2 linked regions of the Prochlorococcus marinus str. MIT 0912 genome follow. The protein of the gene in region 2 binds, or shares a complex with, the protein of the main gene of each other region. Links are inferred from orthologs where the notes say so. Each region holds a gene or a part of one and is shown on either strand. Other genes may lie near its edges.

What was found.
Region 1: the proteins of accB (region 2) and accD are in contact, whole or in part, in a solved structure (PDB 8UXZ), measured with the Escherichia coli proteins. The link is inferred for Prochlorococcus marinus str. MIT 0912 from one-to-one orthologs.

The regions. Positions count from the first base shown.
Region 1 is NZ_CP114783.1:196,113-198,978, reverse strand. It holds accD (acetyl-CoA carboxylase, carboxyltransferase subunit beta), read left to right. Parts: upstream 1-924; coding sequence 925-1,809; downstream 1,810-2,866. Other genes in the region: O5640_RS01005 (Gfo/Idh/MocA family protein), read left to right, coding at 2,228-2,866; O5640_RS01010 (hypothetical protein), read left to right, coding at 1,802-2,206; O5640_RS01020 (prepilin peptidase), read left to right, coding at 384-860; O5640_RS01025 (phosphoribulokinase), read left to right, coding at 1-322.
Region 2 is NZ_CP114783.1:1,355,278-1,363,652, reverse strand. What follows is about bases 5,308-8,278. They hold accB (acetyl-CoA carboxylase biotin carboxyl carrier protein), read right to left. Parts: upstream 7,057-8,278; coding sequence 6,559-7,056; downstream 5,308-6,558. Other genes in these bases: O5640_RS07800 (peptidylprolyl isomerase), read left to right, coding at 7,680-8,278; efp (elongation factor P), read right to left, coding at 7,053-7,616; pdxA (4-hydroxythreonine-4-phosphate dehydrogenase PdxA), read left to right, coding at 5,524-6,549; O5640_RS07820 (SDR family oxidoreductase), read left to right, coding at 5,308-5,336. Also shown: guaA (glutamine-hydrolyzing GMP synthase), read right to left, coding at 1-308; cobalt-precorrin-5B (C(1))-methyltransferase CbiD, read right to left, coding at 378-1,520; O5640_RS07845 (pyridoxal-phosphate-dependent aminotransferase family protein), read left to right, coding at 1,600-2,754; O5640_RS07840 (hypothetical protein), read right to left, coding at 2,778-2,966; O5640_RS07835 (DUF6554 family protein), read left to right, coding at 3,256-3,627; O5640_RS07830 (HNH endonuclease), read left to right, coding at 3,768-4,178; O5640_RS07825 (hypothetical protein), read right to left, coding at 4,183-4,407; more of O5640_RS07820, read left to right, coding at 4,440-5,307; more of O5640_RS07800, read left to right, coding at 8,279-8,375. UniProt on the Escherichia coli protein: This protein is a component of the acetyl coenzyme A carboxylase complex; first, biotin carboxylase catalyzes the carboxylation of the carrier protein and then the transcarboxylase transfers the carboxyl group to form malonyl-CoA.

The DNA.
Region 1 (2,866 bases), 1.2 Mb from region 2 along the record:
TGATTACATTAATCACATATGCCCACAATTTAGTCGAACAGATATCAACTTCCAAAGAGTACCTACAATTGATACGTCAAACCCATTTATTTGCAGAAACATACCTACACCTGACGAAAGTTTTGTAATTATCCATTTTAGAAAAGGTTCAAGAGAAAAATGGGGAATTGACTTCCAGTACTTATTAGGAATGATACACGATTCCTTCATGTCAAGTCCTACAAGTATTGTTGTTAACGGAGGGAAAATGGGATTTGCTATGGAGCTTATTCTTACACCTATTATTCATAAAATGATAGAAGAGAAAAAAGCGGCCGGATAACAAAATCAATCAGTTCAAGCTAATAATATCTATTCTTAATATATAAAGTTAATAATTAATAGTGATTATCATATTCTTTACTTTTATACTTTTATATATTTTGCTTTCTATATCGATAGAAGATATAAACACAATGCTAATTAGTGAAAACAAACTAAGTCTGTTAGCCATAATAGGTATTGTTTACTTGCTATATCAAGGCTTATCAAACGAAAAAATAGATGTTAAAGAATTAATTTTGAATAATTCTTTTTCAATGATTATTATCTTTATAATAATGTATTCAATAAGTTATACAAGTTATAAGATTTTTGGAATAAATTCATTAGGTATGGGTGATATAAAACTCACTTCTATTAGTACAATATGGATTGGTATTGAACTGAGCTTTTTATCAATATGCATTTCATTTTTATTATCAGCTATATATAGTTTATATGGAAAAATTACTAAAAGATTAAAGCCATTTCAACAATTTCCGTTTGCGCCATTTCTATCAATTGGGATATTTTTTTCATGGATTATAGATAAGATTTAAATTTTCTAATAGCTTTAAAGGTACACAAGGTATTAAATTAAATAAATTCAATCACAGAAAAGCAGTGTCCTTATTCGACTGGTTTGCTGATAGAAGGAAAGGCCAATTTGTAGGCAAAGTCACTCAGGAATCTGAAGAAAGTGATGGGCTATGGGAAAAATGCCCAGAATGCGGACAAGTAGTTTATAGAAAAGATTTAATAGATAATTGCAGCGTCTGTAGTAACTGCAATCACCACAATCGGATAGATAGCGAAGAGAGAATAAGAATAATTTCTGATCCAAATACGTTCAAATCAATCAATAATCATTTAACTCCAGTTGACCCTCTAGGTTTTAAAGATCGACGAGCTTACGCAGATAGGCTCAGAGAAAGTCAAGCAAGCACTGGACTTAAAGATGGAGTATTAACAGGGACATGCGAGGTTAATTCTATTCCGATGGCATTAGCCGTAATGGATTTCAGATTCATGGGTGGCTCAATGGGATCTGTTGTAGGGGAGAAGATCACAAGACTTATCGAACATTCAACTAAAGAAAAGCTGCCATTGCTAATTGTTTGCGCTTCGGGTGGTGCGCGAATGCAAGAAGGTATGTTAAGTCTGATGCAAATGGCAAAAATCTCAGGAGCGCTTGAACGACATAGAGATGCACAGTTGCTCTATATGCCTTTGCTTACACATCCCACCACAGGAGGAGTTACTGCTAGCTTTGCCATGCTTGGAGATTTAATACTTGCAGAACCCAAAGCACTTATTGGATTTGCAGGGAGAAGAGTAATTGAACAAACACTGAGAGAAAAACTTCCTGATAATTTTCAAACAGCAGAATATCTTCAAGATCACGGTTTCGTAGATACCATTGTACCAAGAACAGAACTTAAAGAAACTTTGGCAAAGATACTTCGATTACATAAGACAGAAGAGGCAAAGTTACAAACTAATGCTTAATATAAATCAAAAGATCACAAATAAATTTAATTTTCTCTTGAATATATTAGTATTAATATTAGTAATTTTATTAAATAGCAAGAATAAAGCATATGGAGCCAATACTAATTGGGTTGAAGTTAGTCGAGCGCCTGCGGGAGTTCAATATTTAGATATAGATAGTATTGATATTGAAAAAAAAGGAATAATAGAACTAACCACAAAATACATAAAAATTGACTCTATTACTTCAAAGGAAATAGAGGAGAATATTTATATAATGAAAATCAATTGTATGACTAATAAATTCAAGGATATTTCAGTTAATGGTAAAAAGAATTTATCAGCAAAATGGGAAGACGCTAATGGGGATAAACTATTAGATGATTTGATTTCAGATAGCTGCGAAAATGTTTAAACTCATCAATTATTTAAAAGAATGATCAATACAGAAAATCCGCTTCGCATTGCAATTGCAGGACTAGGTTTCGGTGAAAGTGTTCATATTCCTGCATCATTATCTAATAAGAATATTGAGCTTGTGGGATTGTGGCATCCCCGGCCAGAAAGGCTTAAAGAAGCCTCTCAAAAGCACAATCTTTGTGCTTTTGAGAGCTGGAAGGATTTGGTAAATGATTCTGAAGTTGAGGGAATAATCATAGCGACTCCTCCAGCGCCTAGATACGAACTAGCAATGGAGGCAATCAAAGCGGGAAAACATCTTTTACTTGAAAAGCCAACTTGCTTAAATTCTGAAGAGGTAAAAGAGCTTCAAAGAAATGCTCTCAAAAGAAATTTAAAAATTGCTGTCGATTACGAATATCGAGCGGTTCCACTATTCATGCAAGCAAAGAGAATAATTAACGAAAAGAAATTAGATGACCCATATTTTGTAAAACTAGATTGGCTAATGAGTAGCAGAGCTAATCCAGATAGACCATGGAATTGGTATTCAGATGAAGATTCTGGAGGAGGAGTATTGGGTGCGTTAGGCACCCATGCTTTTGACATGATTCATTGGTTGATTGGTCCAACTCATTCTTTAAGCGCGATAAATTCAACTTCAATTAAAGAAAGA
Region 2 (8,375 bases):
GATCCTCCTAACTGATGAACCATTAATTGCATTCCATAACAAACACCAAGTACAGGAACGCCTAATTTAAAAATCTCTGGATCACAATAAGGAGCACCTTCTTCATAAACAGACCCAGGCCCTCCGCTTAAAATTATCCCTTTAGGCTTAAGAGACCGTAATTGATCTGCAGATGTTGTATAGCTCATAACTAATGAGTAAACCTCTGTCTCTCTAATCCTCCGAGCAATTAATTCTGAGTATTGAGAACCAAAATCGAGAATTACGATTGCTGGATTACGTTTTTCATTTGAAATCATTGAAGCCATATCAACCTAATAAATCCTTGCAAAACATTCTTATCAAATAGAATAATTACCAGCATAGGAATGTGCTTATCACTTAAGAATTAACCCTAAAGAATTTATTTGTTTCACACCATCAAAACCAGCCCAACGAATTTGCCTTTTACGATCAAACAAAACAGATCCTATTTCCATTGATGACGACAAATATCGATTTACATAATTGCGGCTTTTAATTTCAATTTCTTTAGCCATCCTGCCCCAAATCAAAGATACGGCCTCAGGATTGCGCGCCTCAAGTGTTAGTAAAGCATTTTCCACAGAGGTTGATTTGCTTATTAACTGAATCAACTCAAAAGAAATATCTTCTCTTACAGCAAGTGAAGTGAGAATCTCAATCCTTCCATCAGCGAGATGGTGATGGGTATGAAAAATGCCTCCAGAGAGTTTTATCAACTTTCCATGATAACCAAATAACAAAAGTTTTTTCACACTATTTTCTGCAGCAGCAACAAGAAGAGGACCTAACCAATTACCCGTTTTAATAATTTGATGAGCTGGAAGTCCAAATTTCAATGCTAAATCTCTTCCATTTTCACCAATAACAAAAATCAGACATCCATCAAATGTTGATTTAGTACAAATATTCTGCAAAATCTCCTCACAGTTTTTCAACTGATCAGGAGAAGCACTAATTTGAGCCTCAGCCTGTGTCCCAATGAGGGACAATCCATCTACAACTCCAAATGCTTCGTTACTTGTTCTTAAAGCAAGATCTTTTCCTTCAGGTAAAACAATCTCTACTTTGATTGAAGTGCCTTTAGGTAAAAGGGGGTATAGGTTTATACACAACAAATCACGTGCAAACTTAGATATGCATGGCTGGTCGGATGATTCATATTTACCTACTCCATAACCGGCATGGAAATCAAGCCAAGAGGGAAAACCATTTTCAACAATCTTTTCAGATTGACAACTTGATTGACTGAATTGAATATAGGCCCATATTTCTAGTCCTCTTGTTATGTCAAGAGGTAAGCCAGACTGACAGTGACTGACCGCTAAAGATCTCTCACCATTATCAAGTAACGAAGAAGAACAAACAGGTACATTAATTGATTTTTTTTCATTTGGTAAATCAATTATTTCAGTATCTCTGAATTTATTTCCAATAAGAATATTTGTTGCAGACTTTGCAGCTGCAACCACCCAAATTGGAAGAGTAAATTTATTCAAATCATTGGAAGAGCTGACGATAGAGGAAATTCCCTAAATAATTTTTTAAAATAATAATAATCTAGATCTAAATAAGTAAATGCAGGACAAACTCAATCTAATGATTCCTGGACCAACACCGGTACCAGAAAATGTTTTGAGTTGTATGAGTAAACACCCAATCGGTCATAGGAGTGGAGATTTTCAAAAAATTGTTCAAAGAACAACTGAGCAACTGAAATGGCTTCACCAAACAACTTCTGACGTACTAACAATTACTGGAAGTGGAACAGCCGCAATGGAGGCAGGAATAGTTAATACATTAAGCAAAGGTGATCGAGTTATCTGTGGGGATAATGGAAAATTTGGCGAAAGATGGATAAAAGTTGCAAAAGCATATGGGCTAGATGTGCAAGTCGTAAAAGCTGTTTGGGGAGAGCCTCTGGATCCAAATCAATTCAAAAGGATTCTTGAAGAGGATACAAATAAAACAATTAAAGCTGTAATTTTAACTCATTCAGAAACTTCAACTGGAGTGATTAATGATCTTAAAGCAATTAATAATGAAGTAAAAAACCATGAAAAAGCTATAACTATTGCCGATTGTGTAACAAGCCTTGGAGCATGTAATATTCCAATGGATGAATGGGGAATTGATGTAATAGCTTCAGGTTCTCAAAAAGGTTACATGATTCCACCTGGGCTTAGTTTTGTTGCTATGAGCAAAAAAGCATGGGAAGCAAATGAGCAATCAAATTTGCCTAAGTTTTATTTAGATCTAAAACAATATTTAAAAGCAGCTAATAACAATAGTAATCCTTATACACCTGCAATAAATCTATACTTTGCTTTAGAAGCATCACTAACAATGATGCAAAAAGAAGGTTTAAATAATATTTTCAACCGTCACACTCGTCATCAAAAAGCGACACAAGAAGGCATAAAAGCAATGGGTTTAAACTTATTTACAAACGAAAGTTTTGGGAGTCCAGCAATAACAGCTGTTAAGCCTGAGAATGTAGATGCTGAAAATATAAGAAAAACAATAAAGAGTGACTTCGACATACTCCTTGCAGGAGGTCAAGATCATTTAAAAGGAAAAATCTTTAGAATTGGTCATTTAGGATTTGTAAATGATAGAGACATTATTAGTGTCATATCCGCTTTAGAAAGCACACTTTCTAAAATGGGAAAACTAAATACCCCAATTGGCCAGGGTATTGCAAAAACAATTGCAGTATTAAATAAAGAATAATATTTTAGACATCGCTTAACTAATTATCTAGTTTTGATTAAATGAAGCACTTGAGGCCCAACCCCACTGGCCATTCTCTCTTTATCAAGTGCTTTTAAAATAAAAACAGCGCATGATTGTAAATCTCCCTCATCAGCATGAACTGAAGCATTCTTAAAGAAATAACCAGCCTCTTTTAAAAATGCTTGTTTTTTTACCTGTACTGCATTCATTATGAAATTTGTAAGTACAAACAATTTTTGTTAAATCACTATATCAAAAGATAGATAATTTAGTCATATAAAAAAATAAGGGGTTCAAAGTTTAAAATCTAATTAATCGATTTTTAAAAGGCTTTTTTTAATTCAAAGATCATAAAAGATAAGTAATAAAACGGAACACTAATACAAACAGGAGCTAGACAGGAGAGAGAAAAATAGATAATTTAAAATTGAAAATTCTCTGAAAATCATGCCAATTGGGATAAAGCAAAATTTCTTACCAATTTCATTAATTTGTTTAATGTGCGGTTCTACTTTCGGATTAAAAATTAATGCAGCAGTCACAAACGGAGCAGACATATATTGCTTTATGAGGAATGGGGGCAACAGTCATGAACCTAGCTGGGCAGCAGCCTATCAATTTATAAAAAATAAAAAACAAGGATTATTCAAAACTTCTCCAAAACAAGCTGCTTCATTAATTGTTGAAGAAGTAGTTCAAGATCCAATAAAATATGAAGATTGCATCAATTATTTAGGTGATCTATATACAGGTGAGTCAAGCCCCGTAGGATCTAGTGGAAATAAAGAATTAGAAAATGAAATAAATTCATTAACAGAGAGTAAAGAAAAAAGTCCTAAAGGCAAATATATAGATCGTTATGATTATTAATTAAATTTATATAAGTACAAAAGCGTCACGCTATTTCTTTATCAATTAAGAAATAAATATAATAAAATGTCAAAATGCAATTTTCGATACATTGACTTATTAGTCTATCAAGGCAAAATTCAACTAGTTAATTAATACGTATGCACAATAGGGACGCGGTTTTCTTAGAAGATCTCTGCCCAAAGCTACGTGACAGAAGATGGCGCAAGTCATTACATGAATACACTGGTAAAAGCTGCATTTATTGCGGAAAAAATTCAGAATCCATTGACCATATTTTACCTAGAAGTAAAGGTGGATTAACCATCACTGAAAATTGTGTACCTGCCTGTCTTTCATGCAATGGAAGCAAAACAGACAATGATGCTTTTGAATGGTACAGAAAACAACGTTTTTATGACCCAAGACGCTCTATGGCGATACGAGCATGGACAGAAGGAGACATTCGTTTAGCTTTAAGGCTTCTAAAATGGGCTAAGCCTAAACATAGTGAAGCTTTTGAGAGCTCAAAATCTCGATTGAATGAAGATATTTCTTGGCAAGCAGCATAAAGTTCTACCAAACTTGACAAGCTAAAGAAGAGTTATATTTTTCACATGTAGACGCTAAATCAGAAGACTTTTCAGGTACAACAACAATACAAAGAAGAAAGAAAATTGAAGCAAGCAAGGGTTTTATTAAATGCTGCTTTTTCTTTTGAACAGATAATCCTTTATGGTTACATAATTTACTAGCATCATTAATGGAATTCAGACTAGGCTTTAAATAAGAAGCAATCATGACCAAATAATCAACATAATACATTTGTACTAATGATTCAAGATATTGTCAAGCAATTGGATCCTCTACCGCCTAAATCAAAAGTAATCATATTTGGTGGCGGATTTAGTGGTCAGAGAATCGCAAGTGTAGGTAGAACTTTAGGAGCAAAAGTTTTGTGCAGCAGGAGGAAAAAAAAGAGCAGAGGAGCTGATTTCATATTTAATACCGATACGGAAGTCTCTAATGAAATTTTCGAGGGAGCAACCCACGTTTTAAGTTGCATCCCCCCCTTATCAAGTGGAGAGGACCCAGTACTCAATCAACTCAAAACACAATTACTAAATTCAAAAAATTTAAAATGGGTTGGTTACTTGTCCACTACTGGAGTCTATGGAGATACGAAAGGAGATTGGGTAAATGAAAAGTCATCACCAAATCCTCAACAAGAGAGAAGCATTCGCAGATTTTCCTGTGAAAAACAATGGTTAGAAACAAAACTTCCTGTTCAAATACTTAGATTGCCAGGTATTTACGGACCTGGAAGATCTGCATTTGAAAGCCTTCTAACAGGAACAGTCAAAATGGTCGATAAGCCTGGTCAAGTTTTTTCAAGAATTCATGTTGATGATATTGCTGGGGCTGTCTTATTTTTAATTAATCTCTACTCGCAAGGAAAAAATCCATCCATTGTTAACGTATCTGATAACTTACCATCAAATAATCTTGAAGTTATTGCTTTCGCAGCAAAATTAGCTCAAAAACCTTTACCAACGTCAGTACCTTTTGAAATTGCAAAAGAAACGATGAGCCCAATGGCATTATCTTTTTGGCAAGAGAATCGAAAAATTGATAACAAGTTATTATGCAAAACACTTGGTTATTCTCTAATTTATCCTAATTTTAAATATGGCTTAAAGGATTGTTTCTCAAAATTAGACATGAATTAAAAATCTTTATTTTCCAGATTAGATTTATTCACTTTTCTTTTTAAAAACTCGTGTAAGTTTAATGAATAATTAAAGTCTAATGAGATAAATCCAATATCATAAAACAACTTACTAAAAGTTATTATGCCAACCTTTACTGAAAGCCTTTACTAAGCTAAACAACTAAAAATCACTAAACTCATCACATATGGAAGAATTTAAAACAGTAAAAGATAATAAAAATAAAATTATTATTTCATTAGGTGATCCCGCAGGAATTGGGACTGAAATAACATTAAAAGCTCTTGGTTCTAACTACTTAAATAAAAAAATAAAACCTTTACTAGTAGGATGCAAAAATAATATTTATACAACTTATTCAAAGTTAATTAAACATGGGATAAATAATATTCCAAATCCAAATAATCTTGACATTATTGATATCCCTTTAAACAAGAAAGTTATTCCAGGAGAAGTCAATAAATATACTGGATCAGCAAGCTTTAAATGGCTATTTAATGCAACTAATTTACTTTTAGATGGGAAATCTAAAGCGCTAGTTACAGCGCCTATTTCAAAAATTGCTTGGCATAAAGCTGGTCATGAATTTGCAGGACAAACTGAATTATTAGGGAAATTAACTAATAAAAGAACATCTATGCTGTTTACAGCTCTATCACCAAATAATGGATGGAGATTTAATACTTTATTAGCTACAACACATATACCTCTTAATAAAATAAATGATTCTTTAACAAAAGAATTGATTAGATACAAATTAGATACCTTATTAAATTTCTGTCGTAGGTTCAAAGAGGAACCATTATTACAAATAGCTGGTTTAAATCCACATGCTGGTGAGGAAGGGAAAATTGGAATAGAAGAAAAAAACTTAATTATTCCTGTTTTAAATGAATGGAAATTAGATAATCCAAACATTAAAATTATTGGTCCTGTACCTCCAGATACCTGCTGGATTTCATCTATAAATGCATGGAATGGCTCCTCAAGTGCTAATAATGCACCCGATGGAATACTTGCGTTTTATCACGATCAAGGTCTCATACCTGTCAAGCTGATTGCATTTGATGAGGCTATTAACACAACTCTTGGGCTCCCTTTTGTAAGAACATCGCCTGATCATGGCACTGCTCTTGATATTGCAGGTAAATTTAAGGCAAGAGAACAAAGCATGATTGCTGCACTTAATAATGCTTGGCTTCTTTCACAATAAATACAACTTTTAGACAGGTTTTAATCTCATTAACACTTGACCAAACTCTACTGGTGTTCCATTCTCAACAAGAATTTCTATTACTTCACCACTGACCTCTGACTCTAATTCATTCATTAATTTCATTGCCTCAAGAATACAAACGGCTTGGCCCACACTGATTCGCGATCCAATTTCCACGAAAGGGGGCTCTTCTGGCCCTGGGGCGCGATAGAAGGTACCAACCATAGGAGCAGTAACTTCAACCAGGTCAGAGCGTGATCCAGGTACTGAAGGAGGAGGTGTGCTAGGCACAGGAGAAGCCTCAATTTTACGTTGAGGTGGTGGTGAATCAATCTCTGCCGAAGTAATTTTCTTTTGAGAAGTTATTAAATCTGAAGAAGTCCCAAGATTACGTTTAACTTCCAAGCAAAAGTCTTCTCCCTCAAGGCGAAACTCTTGAATATCGCTCTCAGCTAAAGTTGCAAGCAAGCGATGAAGCTCTTCGTGATCAAGATTCATAGTCATTGTGTTTCTCGGCCTAGATAACTGTCATTTCGAGTATCTACTCGAATTTTCTCACCAATTGAAATAAATAATGGGACCATTACTTGGGCTCCTGTTTCCAAGATTGCAGGCTTTGTCCCTCCTGAAGCAGTGTCACCTTTAACGCCAGGATCAGTTTCTTTAATTTCTAAAACAACTGAGTTAGGCAATTCAACTTCAAGAGGTTTTTCATTCCAAGACACTACATTAACCTCCATCCCTTCCTTTAGATATTTCCTACTTTCACCAATTTGTTTAGCTGTTAATCGTGTTTCTTCATAAGAAGTCATATCCATAAATACAAAATCATCTCCATCCATGTATGTATGTTGCAACTTTGATTTCTCCAAAAGAGCTTGTGGAACCATTTCCCCAGCTCTAAAAGTTTTTTCGACAACACTACCGCTAACAACAGCTTTTAATTTAGTCCTGACAAACGCAGAACCCTTACCAGGCTTGACATGTAGAAATTCAATAACACGCCAAACTGCACCGTCTAACTCGATAGTAGTGCCAGTGCGAAAGTCGTTACTTGAAATCATTCACACAAAAGATACCAATCGATCATAAGTCTGTGCCAAAGTCATGCAAAACATAGAAGTAACATGGCAAAAAAGATTTGCATTCTTGCGCTGATAACAATCCTATTTTCTTTGAGCTCTCCATGGATTGACACAGCTGCTGCAAGCCTTCCAAATGGTAATCGACTAAAAGATCCTTATGCAATCTTAAGAAATTCTTTACCGATTGACCAAAAAGAATTACGTGAATTACAAAACAAACTTGAAGATACCAACGATGATCTTCGAGGAAGTAGATGGTCAGCTATCAACAAAGCCACCTCGAGAAGTCAATTTTTAGTAAGTAATAGAAAAAATCAAATTCTTGATTCAATACCAGAAGAAAATAAAGAAAAAGCAGTTAATCTGCTCTCTAATTTAAATGAAGAACTTGATGAATTAAGACAAATAGCAAACGAAAAAAATAAAGTTTCATTCCTTGAAGTCAGACGTCAAAGTTTAAAAACAATTGATGATATAGAGTCTCTTTTAATTACAAATAATTTTCCATATAAAATACCCAGTGAATATGACAATTTACCAAGACTTTTAGGGAGAGCAAATGTAGAAATTAAAACTTCAAAAGGAAATATGGTTGCGATCATTGATGGTTATAATGCTCCTCTAACAGCTGGTGCGTTTATAGATCTTTCTTTGAAAGGTTTTTACGATGGTTTACCAATTAATAGGGCTGAAGAATTTTTTATTCTTCAGACTGGAGATCCTATAGGAGAAGCAATC